2 regions of the Pseudomonas sp. IT-P253 genome follow, and region 2 is predicted to be linked to the other one. Evidence: riboswitches for the same ligand, from Rfam matches in the RefSeq annotation. Region 2 holds a riboswitch; the other holds the start of a gene.
What was found. A riboswitch is a leader RNA that binds a small molecule or an ion and turns the genes downstream of it on or off. The one in region 2 is predicted to bind cobalamin.
Positions count from the first base shown of each region.

Region 1 (6,275 bases), on a different contig from region 2:
TGCCGCCGCTGAAGTGACGCATGTCGCGGCGTTCGCAGATGGCTCGGTAAACCGCTGCGCGTTCGGCTTCGGAGAATGCGTTGTCGGTCATGGCCGCTTCGCGAGCAGGCTCGCTCCCACAGGGGTTAGGTGATCAACTGTGGGAGCGAGCTTGCTCGCGAAGGCGGTGTCATGATCAGGCGCAAACAACGCGGCTACAGCGGTCGGATTGGAAGGAAAATAGAAGTGCACGTAGGAAGCGGTCATCCGCCCCTCACGATAAACCGCCTCCGCCCCGCGCCCACCGTTAGGGCTCAGCCCCCGAGCAATCGGCTCAAGCTCGGTGCTGGTCAACGAGTGATGATAGGTATGCCCGCGCAACACACCTTCGGGCAGTTCGACCGCTTGTAACGCTAACGCGGCCAGACGCTTCTGCATCACCGCATCACCGCTCAGCAGGCCAACCAGCTCAGCGCGTGCGCCTTCGACATCGGTCAACGAATCGAGCAGATAAAGCATGCCGCCACACTCGGCCAACAACGGTTTGCCCGCCACGTGGTGCGCACGGATCGCGCTCAGCATCGTGTCATTCTGTGCCAGCGCCACATGGTGCAATTCAGGATAGCCGCCGGGCAGGTAAAGGCTGTCTGCCTCCGGTAATCGGGCATCACGGATCGGCGAGAAAAACAGTAGCTCGGCGCCCATGGCTCGCAGCAAATCCAGGCTCGCGCCATAGGTGAATGCAAACGCTTCGTCGCGGGCGACCGCTATCCGCACGCCAGCCAGTAACGGCTCAGCCGCGATCACATCCGGGGCGGCGAATTCCACCGCCGGAGGCAGCGCGACCTCACAACTACTGGCCAAGGCATCCGCCGCCGCATCGAGGCGCACATCGAGATCGTTCAACTCACTGGCCTGAACCAACCCCAGGTGCCGACTCGGTAATTCGATCCCGGTTTCCCGCGACAAGGCGCCGTACCAGCGCAAACCTTCGGTCAGGCTGCCTTCGAGCAATTGTGCGTGACGCAGCGTGCCGACGCGGTTGGCCAACACACCGGCAAATGGCAAGTCCGGCTGATAACGCGCGAGCCCCAGGGCCAGTGCGCCAAATGTCTGCGCCATGGCCGTGCCGTCGATCACAGCGAGCACCGGCACACCGAAGTGCCGCGCCAGGTCAGCGCTGGAGGGCGTACCGTCGAACAACCCCATGACGCCTTCGATCAGGATCAAGTCGGCTTCGCCGGCAGCTTCCCACAACAGCCGGCGACTCTCCTGCTCGCCGACCATCCACATGTCCAATTGGTACACCGGCGCACCGCTGGCGCGCTCGAGAATCATCGGGTCGAGAAAGTCCGGGCCGCATTTGAACACGCGAACCTTGCGCCCCTGATTGCGATGCAAACGGGCCAGCGCGGCGGTGACGGTGGTCTTGCCCTGACCGGAAGCCGGCGCGGCAATCAGTACCGCCGGGCAATGACGTGGTTGACTCACAGTTCGACGCCTTTTTGCGCTTTGATCCCGGCCTGGAACGCGTGCTTGATTACGCCCATTTCGGTGACGGTATCGGCCAGTTCGATCATCTCCGGCTTGGCGCCGCGACCGGTGACGACCACGTGTTGCATCGGCGGACGGGCCTGCAAATCGCTGAGCACTAGATCGAGATCCAGATAGCCGTGCTTCAGTGCGATGTTCAACTCATCGAGCACCACCAGGCCAATCGACGGATCGCGCAGCAGTTGCTGCGACACGGCCCAGGCAGCTTCGGCGGCAGCGATATCGCGCTGGCGATCCTGGGTCTCCCACGTGAAGCCCTCGCCCATCACATGAAAACGCACCTGCTCCGGGAAGCGCCGGAAAAACAACTCTTCGCCAGTGCTGTTGCGCCCCTTGATGAACTGCACCACGCCGCATTGCATGCCGTGGCCCATGGACCGGGCCAGCATGCCGAAGGCCGAACTGCTTTTACCTTTACCGTTGCCGGTCAGCACCAACAGCAGGCCGCATTCATTCGGGGAGTTAGCGATGCGTTCGTCGATCACGGCTTTTTTGCGCTGCATGCGCGCCAGATGGCGTTCGTCACGATCAGGGGAATCAGTCATGGGGGAGCTCTCCGTTGAGGCTGGATAACGGCGGGCAGGCACAAGAATAGGCGGAAAAAAGCCTGGCATCGCCCACCGTGATGCCGCTGGATGAATCAGGCCGGTCTCCGGGCTCATGAGCAGCGATACGCCGGACTGCGCGCCTTCCCATGTCGACAGTCGACACAGTGGCTCAAGGCACAGTCTTCACTCATTTACCGTTGCGGGGGCAGCGCCGGGATCGTGATCCCCTTCGTTTGAAGGGGTGACTCACCGGCTTCCCTGTTTCACTCTGTCGACCAGGGTCACAGAGCACCTGAAACAAGCCGCGAAGGTTAGAGGGTTGGGGATGGAGCGTCAAATGAAGACAGAACGCCGGTGAACGATATACTGCCGCCGGTCAATCGGCTGACGCCAAGGTTGTGTCACAGCGCGAGCAATGATATCAAAGAGCCATAACCGCAATCAAAATAACAAGGGTGAGCAACATGCAAGGCATGATCATCAGCAATCCGAAGCTGGAATTCCTGCGCCCGGTGCTGGAGCGCTGGTTTATCTGTATCGACCGCTACAACGCTGTGCGCGGCGATAACGAAACCCCGTACTGGTTCGATGAAAAAGCCAACCTCGGGCTGCTTTCCACTGCAGCCTGGATGGCGGAAATGGTCACGCTGCAACAAACGTCGACCCGCAAGCAAACCGAAGAAGGCGAACGCAATGCGCGCGCCGATCTGTTTATCGCTACCCCCGAAGAACGCGCCTACCTCCAGGCGACGCAGCGCTGGCCTCGGGTCAATAGCCTGAACCTGACTCAAGCCCTGCTTGATATCACCAGCGACGCGAAGAAAATCAGCTACGCCAGCGACCTGAAACTCGGCTGCCTGTTTGTCGCGCCGCAAAAGGCCCAGCATGGCGCCACGCCGGAAGAACTCCAGGACATGGTCGACGACCTGCAGAAGGAACACAGCTGCGCCGTCGCCTGGTATTTCCCCTATGCGTACCGAAAACTGCGCAATGAAGCGGGCAACTATCACCCGGGCATCGCCGTGCTATTCAAGGAAGCACGCGGCTGATCGGTTGAACCTTCAATCCACTCGGCGTCTCTATGAATGGATAGGGCATTCATAGAGACATCCAGCATGCGCATCCCCCAACTCGTGTTCGTCATCGCGCTCGCCGGAGGGCTCGCCGCCTGTAGTGAAACCTCCAGCCTGCAAGTCTCCGACGGCACGGGTCCCTCGCCAAAACTGCCAGAACCCAACAAGACCCTGATCCCTACGGTGAACATCGCCCCGGCGATTGGCTGGCCGGCCGGCGCAAAACCCATTGCAGCCGCCGGAACTCAGGTCGCGGCCTTTGCGGAAGGCCTCGATCACCCGCGCTGGCTCTACGTGTTGCCCAACGGCGACGTGCTGGTGGCCGAAACCAACGCACCACCGAAACCCGATGATGGCAAAGGCATTCGCGGCTGGATCATGGGCAAAGTCATGGGCCGCGCCGGCGCGGCCGTACCGAGTCCGAACCGCATCACGCTGCTGCGAGACAAGGACCACGATGGCATCGCCGAAACCCGCACGGTATTCCTCGAACACCTGAACTCCCCCTTCGGCATGACGCTGGTCGGCAATGACCTCTACGTGGCCGACACCGACCGCTTGTTGCGTTTCCACTATGAAAACGGCAATACGGCGATCACCTCGCCGCCGATCACAGTAGTCGACTTGCCAGCCGGTCCGTTGAATCATCACTGGACCAAAAACGTCATCGCCAGCAAAGACGGTAGCAAGCTGTACGTCACGGTGGGCTCGAACAGTAACGTCGCCGAAAACGGTCTGGATAAGGAAGAAGGTCGCGCGGCGATCTGGGAAGTCGACCGAGCCACCGGCAATCACCGGATCTTCGCCTCGGGCCTGCGTAACCCCAACGGCATGGCGTGGGAGCCACACAGCGGCGCCTTGTGGACGGCGGTCAACGAGCGAGACGAAATCGGTAGCGACCTGGTGCCGGACTACATCACCTCGGTCAAGGACGGCGCGTTCTATGGCTGGCCGTTCAGCTATTACGGCCAGCATGTCGACATTCGCGTCGATCCGCAAAACCCGGACCTGGTCGCCAAGGCGATCCCTCCGGACTACGCAGTCGGCCCGCATACTGCGTCGCTGGGCCTGGCATTTGCTGAAGGCAACACACTTGCGGCGCCGTTCAAGGAAGGGGCATTCATCGGCCAGCACGGCTCGTGGAACCGTAATCCGCACAGTGGCTATAAAGTGATTTTCGTGCCGTTCAGCGCAGGCAAACCGACCGGGCAGCCGATTGACGTGCTCACCGGCTTCCTCAACGCCAAAGAAGAGGCCATGGGTCGTCCGGTGGGTGTGGTGATTGATCAGCAGGGGGATTTGCTGGTGGCGGATGATGTGGGGAACAAGGTGTGGCGCGTTTGGGCGGTTAAATAAGATACACAGCCCCTGTAGGAGCGAGCTTGTTCGCGATGGTGGGTCAGCTACATCAATGTCGCCTGATACACCATCGCGAGCAAGCTCGCTCCGCTCCTACAACAGGGAGGATCGGCGTTTAGCGCTTACGGCACAGCGTCAATCCATCGCCCAACGGCAACAACGACAGATCCACGCGCGAGTCATCCTTCAAGGCACGATTGAGCGCCTGGATAGCTCGGGTGTCTGCGCTCTCGGAATGCTCCTCGAGCACCCGCCCGCTCCACAGCGTGTTATCGAACACCGCCAGACCGCCCACGCGCAGCAAACGCAGGGCGTGCTCCAGATAGGCCGGATAGTTAGCTTTGTCGGCATCAATGAAAATCAAATCGAAGTAGCCTGGCTGATTGAGCTGGCTGAGCGTTTCCAGCGCGGGCGCCAAACGCAGATCGATCCGCTCGGTGAGCCCCGCCTCCTGCCAGTAGCGGCGCGCGATGGCGTTGTAGTCGCCGGGAATATCACAGCAGATCAGTGAACCGTCATCCGGCAATGCAGCCGCCATGCACAAGGCGCTGTAGCCCGTGAAGGTGCCCACTTCAAGCAAATGCCTGGCACCGGTGATCTTCACCAGTAACGCGAGAAATTGCCCCTGCTCCGGCGCCACCTGCCAGCGAGCCATTGGCAGCGCCTGGGTTTCGTCGCGCAAGCGCTTGAGCACCGACGTTTCCCTTAAGGAAACGTCGAGCAGGTATTGATACAGGGAATCGTCGAGATTAAGCGTGCGAGCGGTCATGACAACCTCCGCGAATTATGGGTTACGCGCCAGATGCTCAGGTTGCAGGACACGTTTGGCGCTCAGGTAGGCTTTCTGCCAATAAGCTTTGGACAAGCTGTCGAGCTTCACCGTGCCGCCGGTGGCTGGCGCATGGACGAATCGGCCTTCGCCGACATAAATGCCGGCGTGGCTGACCTGGGAGCCGCCGTTGGTGGCGAAGAAAATCAGGTCACCGGTTTGCAGGCCTTCCTTGCCCACATTGGCCGCCTGCATGCTGATCAGCTCGCGGGTGGTACGCGGCAGGGAAATACCCGCGACATCACGGTAGACGTAGCCGATCAAGCCGCTGCAATCAAATCCGGAGTCTGGCGTGTTGCCGCCCCAGCGATAAGGTGTGCCGACCAGGCCCAACGCGCGGAACAGTACGTCTTCTGCTTCGGGGGAGAAGGCTTGGGAGGAACCGAAAATGATCGGCGCGCGAACCACCGGAGCAGGAGGCGGTGGGCGGCTGGCGCAGGCGCTAAGCAGCGCTGCAAAGAACATGATTGCGAGGCGGGCCGACGTCGTCATGGCAGAACATCCTGATCTGGCTGCGGCTTTTTCTGCAGGGGACGCAGAAAAGAAAACCGCCTGCGCAGGACGCAGGCGGTTTGCCATCAATATTAGATCTGGATTCTAGCGGCTACACGGCAAACTTCAAGTAAGACTTTAAGTTCACCTTACAAATTGTCCGCTTACTGGCGCGCCGTGACGATCGTCGGGGCTGTGGTCGGGGCCATCGCGAGGGCGCGCTTGGCTTCGATGAAGGTTTTGTTCCAGTAACTATCGCCCAGGCTATCGATCCGGACACCACCGCTGCGGCGGCTGCTGGAATGGATGAACTGGTTGTCACCCAGGTAGATCCCGGCATGACTGACGCGACCGCGTCGGCCATTGGTGGCGAAAAACAGCAAGTCGCCCGGCTCCAGCTTGCTGCGAGAAACCAGTGGCGCGTCGACGTTGATCATTTCG
Region 1 is NZ_CATKPT010000025.1:15,874-22,148, reverse strand. It holds gene bluB (5,6-dimethylbenzimidazole synthase) at 1-91, opposite strand, end outside; gene ACM6IR_RS15260 (cobyrinate a,c-diamide synthase) at 88-1,470, opposite strand; gene cobO (cob(I)yrinic acid a,c-diamide adenosyltransferase) at 1,467-2,078, opposite strand; cobalamin riboswitch at 2,159-2,392, opposite strand; gene ACM6IR_RS15250 (hypothetical protein) at 2,546-3,130, shown strand; gene ACM6IR_RS15245 (PQQ-dependent sugar dehydrogenase) at 3,197-4,510, shown strand; gene ACM6IR_RS15240 (O-methyltransferase) at 4,629-5,282, opposite strand; gene ACM6IR_RS15235 (C40 family peptidase) at 5,298-5,834, opposite strand; gene ACM6IR_RS15230 (C40 family peptidase) at 5,999-6,275, opposite strand, start outside.
Region 1: linked by a shared signal. The riboswitch ahead of cobO (cob(I)yrinic acid a,c-diamide adenosyltransferase) and the one ahead of cobW (cobalamin biosynthesis protein CobW) in region 2 are both predicted to bind cobalamin.

Region 2 (6,275 bases):
GCGTCCGGCCAGCAATTTTCCGACAGCCCGACACCTTTGCCCGGCAACCATTCGAGGTTGCCGTGCTTGCCAACGTGAATCACACCGTGGGCGCCGTAGGTGTCGCGCAGCCAGAAGTAGAACGCCAGATACCCGTGGGGCGGCACCAGGTCCGGGTCGTGATAAACCGCACTCGGATCAACCTGATAACCGCGCGCCGGCTGAATGCCGACGAACGTCAGGCCAAAGCGCAGACCAGCAATCATCATCCGTCCGCCGCGGAACATCGGATCGCTTTGCGGGGTGCCCCAGCGTTCGAGCACGGCTTGGCGATTGGCCTCGGGCAAGGCATTGAACATGCGGCTGTAATCGTCGAGCGCGAGGCTTTGCTGGCAGGGACGCTGATCAAGGGTGTCGAGGTCGTTGCTGACGCCACCGAGCAATTGCTGGATCAACGCGGTGCCGCTGTCGGGCAACCCGGCCGGTAGCGGATAACCTGCTTGATGAAGCGCCTGCAAGATATTCAGCGCCGAGGCGGGTGTGTCGAGGCCAACGCCATTACCGATGCGCCCGTCACGGGTCGGGTAATTGGCGAGGATCAGCGCAATGCGCTTTTCGCCGTTCGGTACACGCGCCAGGTCGATCCAGCGCCGCGCCAGTTCAGCGACAAAATCCATGCGTTCCGGTTGCGCTCGGTAGCACACCACGTCCGACTGGCTGCGCTCACTGCGCCAGGCCAGGTCCTTGAAACTGATCGGACGGCTGATGATCCGCCCATCCAGTTCCGGCAGTGCGATGTGCATCGCCAGGTCTCGTGGACCGAGGCCTTGTTCGCTGGCGCGCCAACCGGGCTCATTGTCCTGGGCACAGATCGCCTGAATCACTGGAATATTGCGGCGAAACGGCCGCAGATGCGGCGCTTCGGGGCTGGACTGGGCGAAGCCGGTGGTATTGAGAATCACCGAGGCGCAGGCTTCATCCAACAGGTCCTCGACCACCGTCAGGCAGCCGGGCTCTTTCAAACTGGCCACCGCAATGGGCAACGGGTTTAACCCCGCCGCCTGCAAGCGCTGGCAGAAAATATCGATGAAACCGGTGTTTGCCGCCTGCAAGTGCGAGCGGTAAAACAGCACCGCCGCCACCGGCTGATTGGCCTGCCAGTCGGCTTGCCAATCGCTCAACTCAGCGGGGCTCTTGTGCGGGTAGTAGATCGCGGTGCGCGGCAGGGTTTGTGGTTCGGCCCAGGCATAGTCGCGACCCAGCCAACGACTGGCCAGGCAGCGGAAAAAATCCAGGGCATTGCTCATGCCGCCCTGACGCAAAAACTGCCAGAGCCGGTCCCGGTCGCAAGCAGCCACGGTGCTCAGGTCACTGAGCTCCGGGTCCGGGCGGTCATCCCCCGGCACCAGAATCAACTGCACGCCACGCTGGGACAATTCCACCAGCCGCTCAATGCCGTAACGCCAATAGGCGATGCCGCCATGCAACGAGATCAGAATCACCTTGGCGTGGCGCAGCACTTCGTCGACATACAAGTCGACTGACGCATGATTTTGCACCTGCATCGGATTTGCCAGGCGCACGCTCGGGTAATCGTCGGGCAATTGCTGCGCGGCTTCGGCGAGCAGCGCGAGGCTGGAATCACCGCTGCACAGAATCACCAGCTCGGCGGGGGTTTGTCCAAGGTCGGCAATGTTGTCATCCGACACGAAACCGCCGGGCTGGGTCCTGAGCAGGTGCATGGCTTAAACGCTGAGCGCAACGCGCAGTTGCGCTTCGAGTTGAGCGGCGTCCAGCGCCTGGCCGATCAGTACCAGACGTGTGGTGCGCACTTCTTCGGCGCCCCACTGACGATCGAAATGCTTGTCGAAACGCGTGCCCACGCCCTGAATCAGCAGACGCATCGGTTTGTTCGGGATGGCGGCGAAGCCTTTGACCCGCAGGATGCCGTGCTTGACCACCAGTTGAGTCAGCACGTCCATCAGCAGGCTTTCGTCGGCCTGCGGCAGTTCAATCGAAATGGAATCGAAGGCGTCGTGGTCGTGATCGTCCTCGCCTTCATGGTGATGGTCGTGGTGGCTGTGACGGCTGTCGATGTGTTCTTCGGAACCGGCGCCGAGGCCGATTAACACGTCCAGTGGCACGCGACCGCTGCTGGCTTCGATGATTTTCACCGCAGGCGGCAGTTCTTCAGCGACTTCCAGGCGCACGCGAGCCAGGTCTTCAGCGCTGATCAGGTCGGCCTTGTTGAGGATCACCAGGTCGGCGCTGGCCAGTTGGTCGGCAAACAGTTCGTGCAGTGGCGACTCGTGGTCCAGGTTCGGATCGAGTTTGCGCTGGGCGTCGACCTGGTCCGGGAATGCAGCGAAAGTACCCGCCGCCACCGCAGGGCTATCGACGACGGTGATGACCGCATCAACGGTGCAGGCGCTGCGGATTTCCGGCCACTGGAAGGCTTGAACCAGCGGCTTTGGCAGGGCCAGGCCCGAGGTTTCGATGAGGATGTGATCGAGGTCGCCGCGACGGGCAACCAGTTCGCGCATCACCGGGAAGAATTCTTCCTGGACGGTGCAGCACAGGCAACCGTTGGCCAATTCGTAGACGCGGCCATTGGCTTCTTCTTCGGTGCAACCGATCGCGCATTGCTTGAGGATTTCGCCGTCAATGCCCAACTCGCCAAACTCATTGACGATCACCGCGATACGGCGGCCCTGAGCGTTGTCGAGCATGTGCCGCAACAAGGTGGTTTTGCCCGAGCCGAGGAAGCCGGTAACGATGGTGACAGGGAGTTTGGCCAGTGTTTTCATCGGATGCCCTTTGGCAAGGTGGCGGGCAAACGGGACGACGACCGGCAACGCGATCACGCGTGCCTGAAGAGTTCGCCACCGGATCACCCCGCCCGGTTGTAGTGAGAATCTGTGTCGAGGCAGGTCTCCTGGCTGACGGTGCGCCGGGCCGTTGGCCTGGCATTCGCTGCGCCTTCCCGCGAACCCGTTGGACCGGGTTTGCAGTGGCGTGGCAGCGAACATCACCGTTCACAGTTGCGGGGGCAGCCGCGGCATCGACCGCGTTCCCTTCTTAGCTTCGGCACCGCCGAAGAACCTCGAAAGCGCAAGGCTACGCATCGTCTTGAGGCGGGTCAATGTCTTGTGGTACCGCCAGGACGCCTTCGCGGGCAAGCCTCGCTCCTACTGAACGGCGGCGTTCCTCGTAGGAGCGAGGCTTGCCCGCGAAGAATCCACCTCGGTGCCGAGTTGAGAACCTTTGCCAATTGACGCCCATCCCCCACCCATGCTCTCCTACGCACCTTGTTACGGGTGCCCTTCACAGGGTGAAACGGGAAACCGGTGAATCATGTGCTTTACTCTAAAGCCATGTCAGTCCGGTGCTGCCCCCGCAACGGTAAGCGAGTGAAGAGTCAAATCCACTGTGCCAGCAGTTCGGCATGGGAAGGTGATTCTTGCAGGTTTCGGTTGACGCCAAAGCCCCTCGTGAGCCCGGAGACCGGCCCGTAACACAAAGTGACGATTACGTTCACTGAATAACAAACCCGCGGTGGGCGGGCGCTGTTTGAATTTCTGCGTGCCCGACTCGCAGGGGTTTTCCATGCGCTCTCTCCACTTGCCGACAGACCAGAGGGAAGCGCCATGTCGACCATCACCAGCACCAACCACAGCACCAACCACAGCACCGCCAGCACCACCACAACCCTGAGCCAACGCCTGACCGCCGCCGTGTGTGCGTCGATTCTTGGCGCGTGCCTTGTGTACTTCGCCGGTTTCTCGCACATCGCAGCGGTGCACAACGCCGCGCACGATACCCGTCACAGCTCCGCCTTCCCGTGCCATTGAGACCTGCTGACATGATCAAGCGTATTGCGCAAACCGCAGGCTTTACCGGGCTGCTGGCCGCCCTGTTACTGACATTGCTGCAGAGCTTTTGGGTGGCTCCGCTGATTCTTCAGGCGGAAACCTATGAAAAATCCGAGCCTGCCGCGGTTGTAGCTCATGAGCACACCGAAGGTGCCATGGCCGCTCATACCCATGACGCCGAAGCCTGGGAGCCGGAAGACGGCTGGCAGCGCGTGTTGTCCACCACCGGTGGCAACCTGGTGGTCGCGGTCGGTTTTGCGTTGATGCTCGCGGGCCTGTACACCTTGCGCGCGCCAACCAAAACCGCGCAGGGCCTGCTCTGGGGCCTGGCCGGTTACGCAACCTTCGTGCTCGCGCCGACCCTCGGCCTGCCACCGGAATTGCCGGGCACCGCTGCGGCTGACCTGGCTCAACGGCAGATCTGGTGGATCGGCACTGCGGCTTCTACCGCCGTCGGTATCGCACTGATCGTATTCAGCCGTCACTGGCTGATGAAAGTGCTGGGCGTGGCGATTCTCGCAGTTCCGCATGTGATCGGTGCGCCGCAACCGGAAGTCCATTCGATGCTGGCCCCAGAAGCCCTGGAGTCTCAGTTCAAAATCGCTTCGCAGCTGACCAACGTAGCGTTCTGGCTGGCCCTGGGCCTGATCAGTGCCTGGTTGTTCCGCCGTAAAAGCGATGGCCACTACCACGCATGACTGACACCCGCGTAGCGCCGACTTTAGTGGTCGGCCTGGGCTGCCAGCGCGGCTGTCCCGTCAGTACGCTACGGGCGCTGCTCGATCAGGCGCTGCAGGCTCATCAAATCGAACTTCACCAGATCAAGGCCCTGGCCAGCATCGATCTGAAGCGCGATGAACCTGGCCTGATCGAACTGGCCGCGCAGCTGGGGTTACCGATAATGTTTTTCAGCAGCGAACAATTGGCGCGCTATCAACCTCAACTCAGCCACCACTCGCAGATCGCGTTCGAGCGCACCGGCTGCTACGGCGTGGCGGAAAGTGCCGCCCTGGCCCTGGCAGAACTACGGGCTCAGGCGCCGGTAAAACTGCTGATTACGCGACAAAAATATGCCCAGGCAACCTTGGCATTGGCCGGGCCTGCGTAAAATCCTCGATAATCCTCGCCTTCGATCATGAGCAATCTTCATCTGAAGCCTTGCCCTGCCCCTTTTTCTCACAGGAAACGACGATGACCGTCTACTTCATTGGCGCAGGCCCCGGCGACCCGGAGCTGATCACCGTCAAAGGCCAACGGCTGATTCGCAGCTGCCCGGTGATCATCTACGCCGGCTCCCTGGTGCCGACTGCCGTGCTGGAAGGCCATCAGGCCGAAACGGTGGTCAACAGTGCCGAATTGCACCTGGAACAGATCATCGAACTGATCAAGACTGCCCACGCCAAGGGGCAGGATGTGGCGCGGGTACACTCTGGCGATCCGAGTCTTTACGGCGCAATCGGTGAGCAGATTCGTTACCTGCGTGAACTCGATATACCGTTCGAAATCATTCCTGGCGTGACGGCAACGGCTGCCTGCGCGGCGCTATTGGGCGCAGAACTGACACTGCCGGACATCTCGCAAAGCGTGATCCTGACCCGCTACGCCGACAAAACCGCGATGCCGGCCGGTGAAGAACTGGGCAGCCTGGCGCAACACGGGGCGACCATGGCGATTCATTTGGGGGTGAATCATCTGGAGAAAATCCTGGCTGAATTGCTGCCGCATTACGGCGCGAATTGCCCGATTGCGGTGATTCACCGGGCGACGTGGCCGGACCAGGATTGGGTGGTGGGAACGATCGAGGACATTGCCGGGAAGGTTAAAGCCAAGGGATTCCGGCGTACGGCGTTGATACTGGTGGGTCGGGTGTTGGGCAGCGATCACTTTAGTGAGTCGTCGCTGTACCGCGCCGGGCATGCGCATTTGTATCGTCCATAGGCCCTCTTCGCGAGCAGGCTCGCTCCCACATTGGAATGCGATCAACTGTGGGAGCGAGCCTGCTCGCGAAGAGGTCAGTGAATTCAACCCATAAAAAAACGGCACTCACGGGTGCCGTTTTTTCATTTCGCAGCGAACACCTTAGTAATAGGCGTTTTCTTTCTGCGTGTGGTCAGTCACGTCACGAACACCCTTGAGCTCGGGAATACGCTCGAGCAACGTACGCTCGATGCCTTCACGCAGGGTGACATCGGCCTGGCCGCAGCCCTGGCAACCGCCGCCGAACTTCAGCACGGCAATGCCGTCCTCGACCACATCGATCAGGCTGACCTGACCGCCGTGGCTGGCGAGCCCCGGGTTGATCTCGGTTTGCAGATAATAGTTGATGCGCTCGTTGACCGGGCTGTCGGCGTTGACCATCGGTACTTTGGCGTTTGGCGCCTTGATGGTCAGTTGGCCGCCCATGCGGTCAGTGGCGTAGTCGAC
Region 2 is NZ_CATKPT010000011.1:435,358-441,632, forward strand. It holds gene cobN (cobaltochelatase subunit CobN) at 1-1,721, opposite strand, end outside; gene cobW (cobalamin biosynthesis protein CobW) at 1,725-2,786, opposite strand; cobalamin riboswitch at 2,887-3,100, opposite strand; cobalamin riboswitch at 3,278-3,507, shown strand; gene ACM6IR_RS07840 (CbtB domain-containing protein) at 3,627-3,830, shown strand; gene ACM6IR_RS07845 (CbtA family protein) at 3,842-4,549, shown strand; gene ACM6IR_RS07850 (cobalamin biosynthesis protein) at 4,546-4,959, shown strand; gene cobM (precorrin-4 C(11)-methyltransferase) at 5,043-5,789, shown strand; gene nfuA (Fe-S biogenesis protein NfuA) at 5,931-6,275, opposite strand, start outside.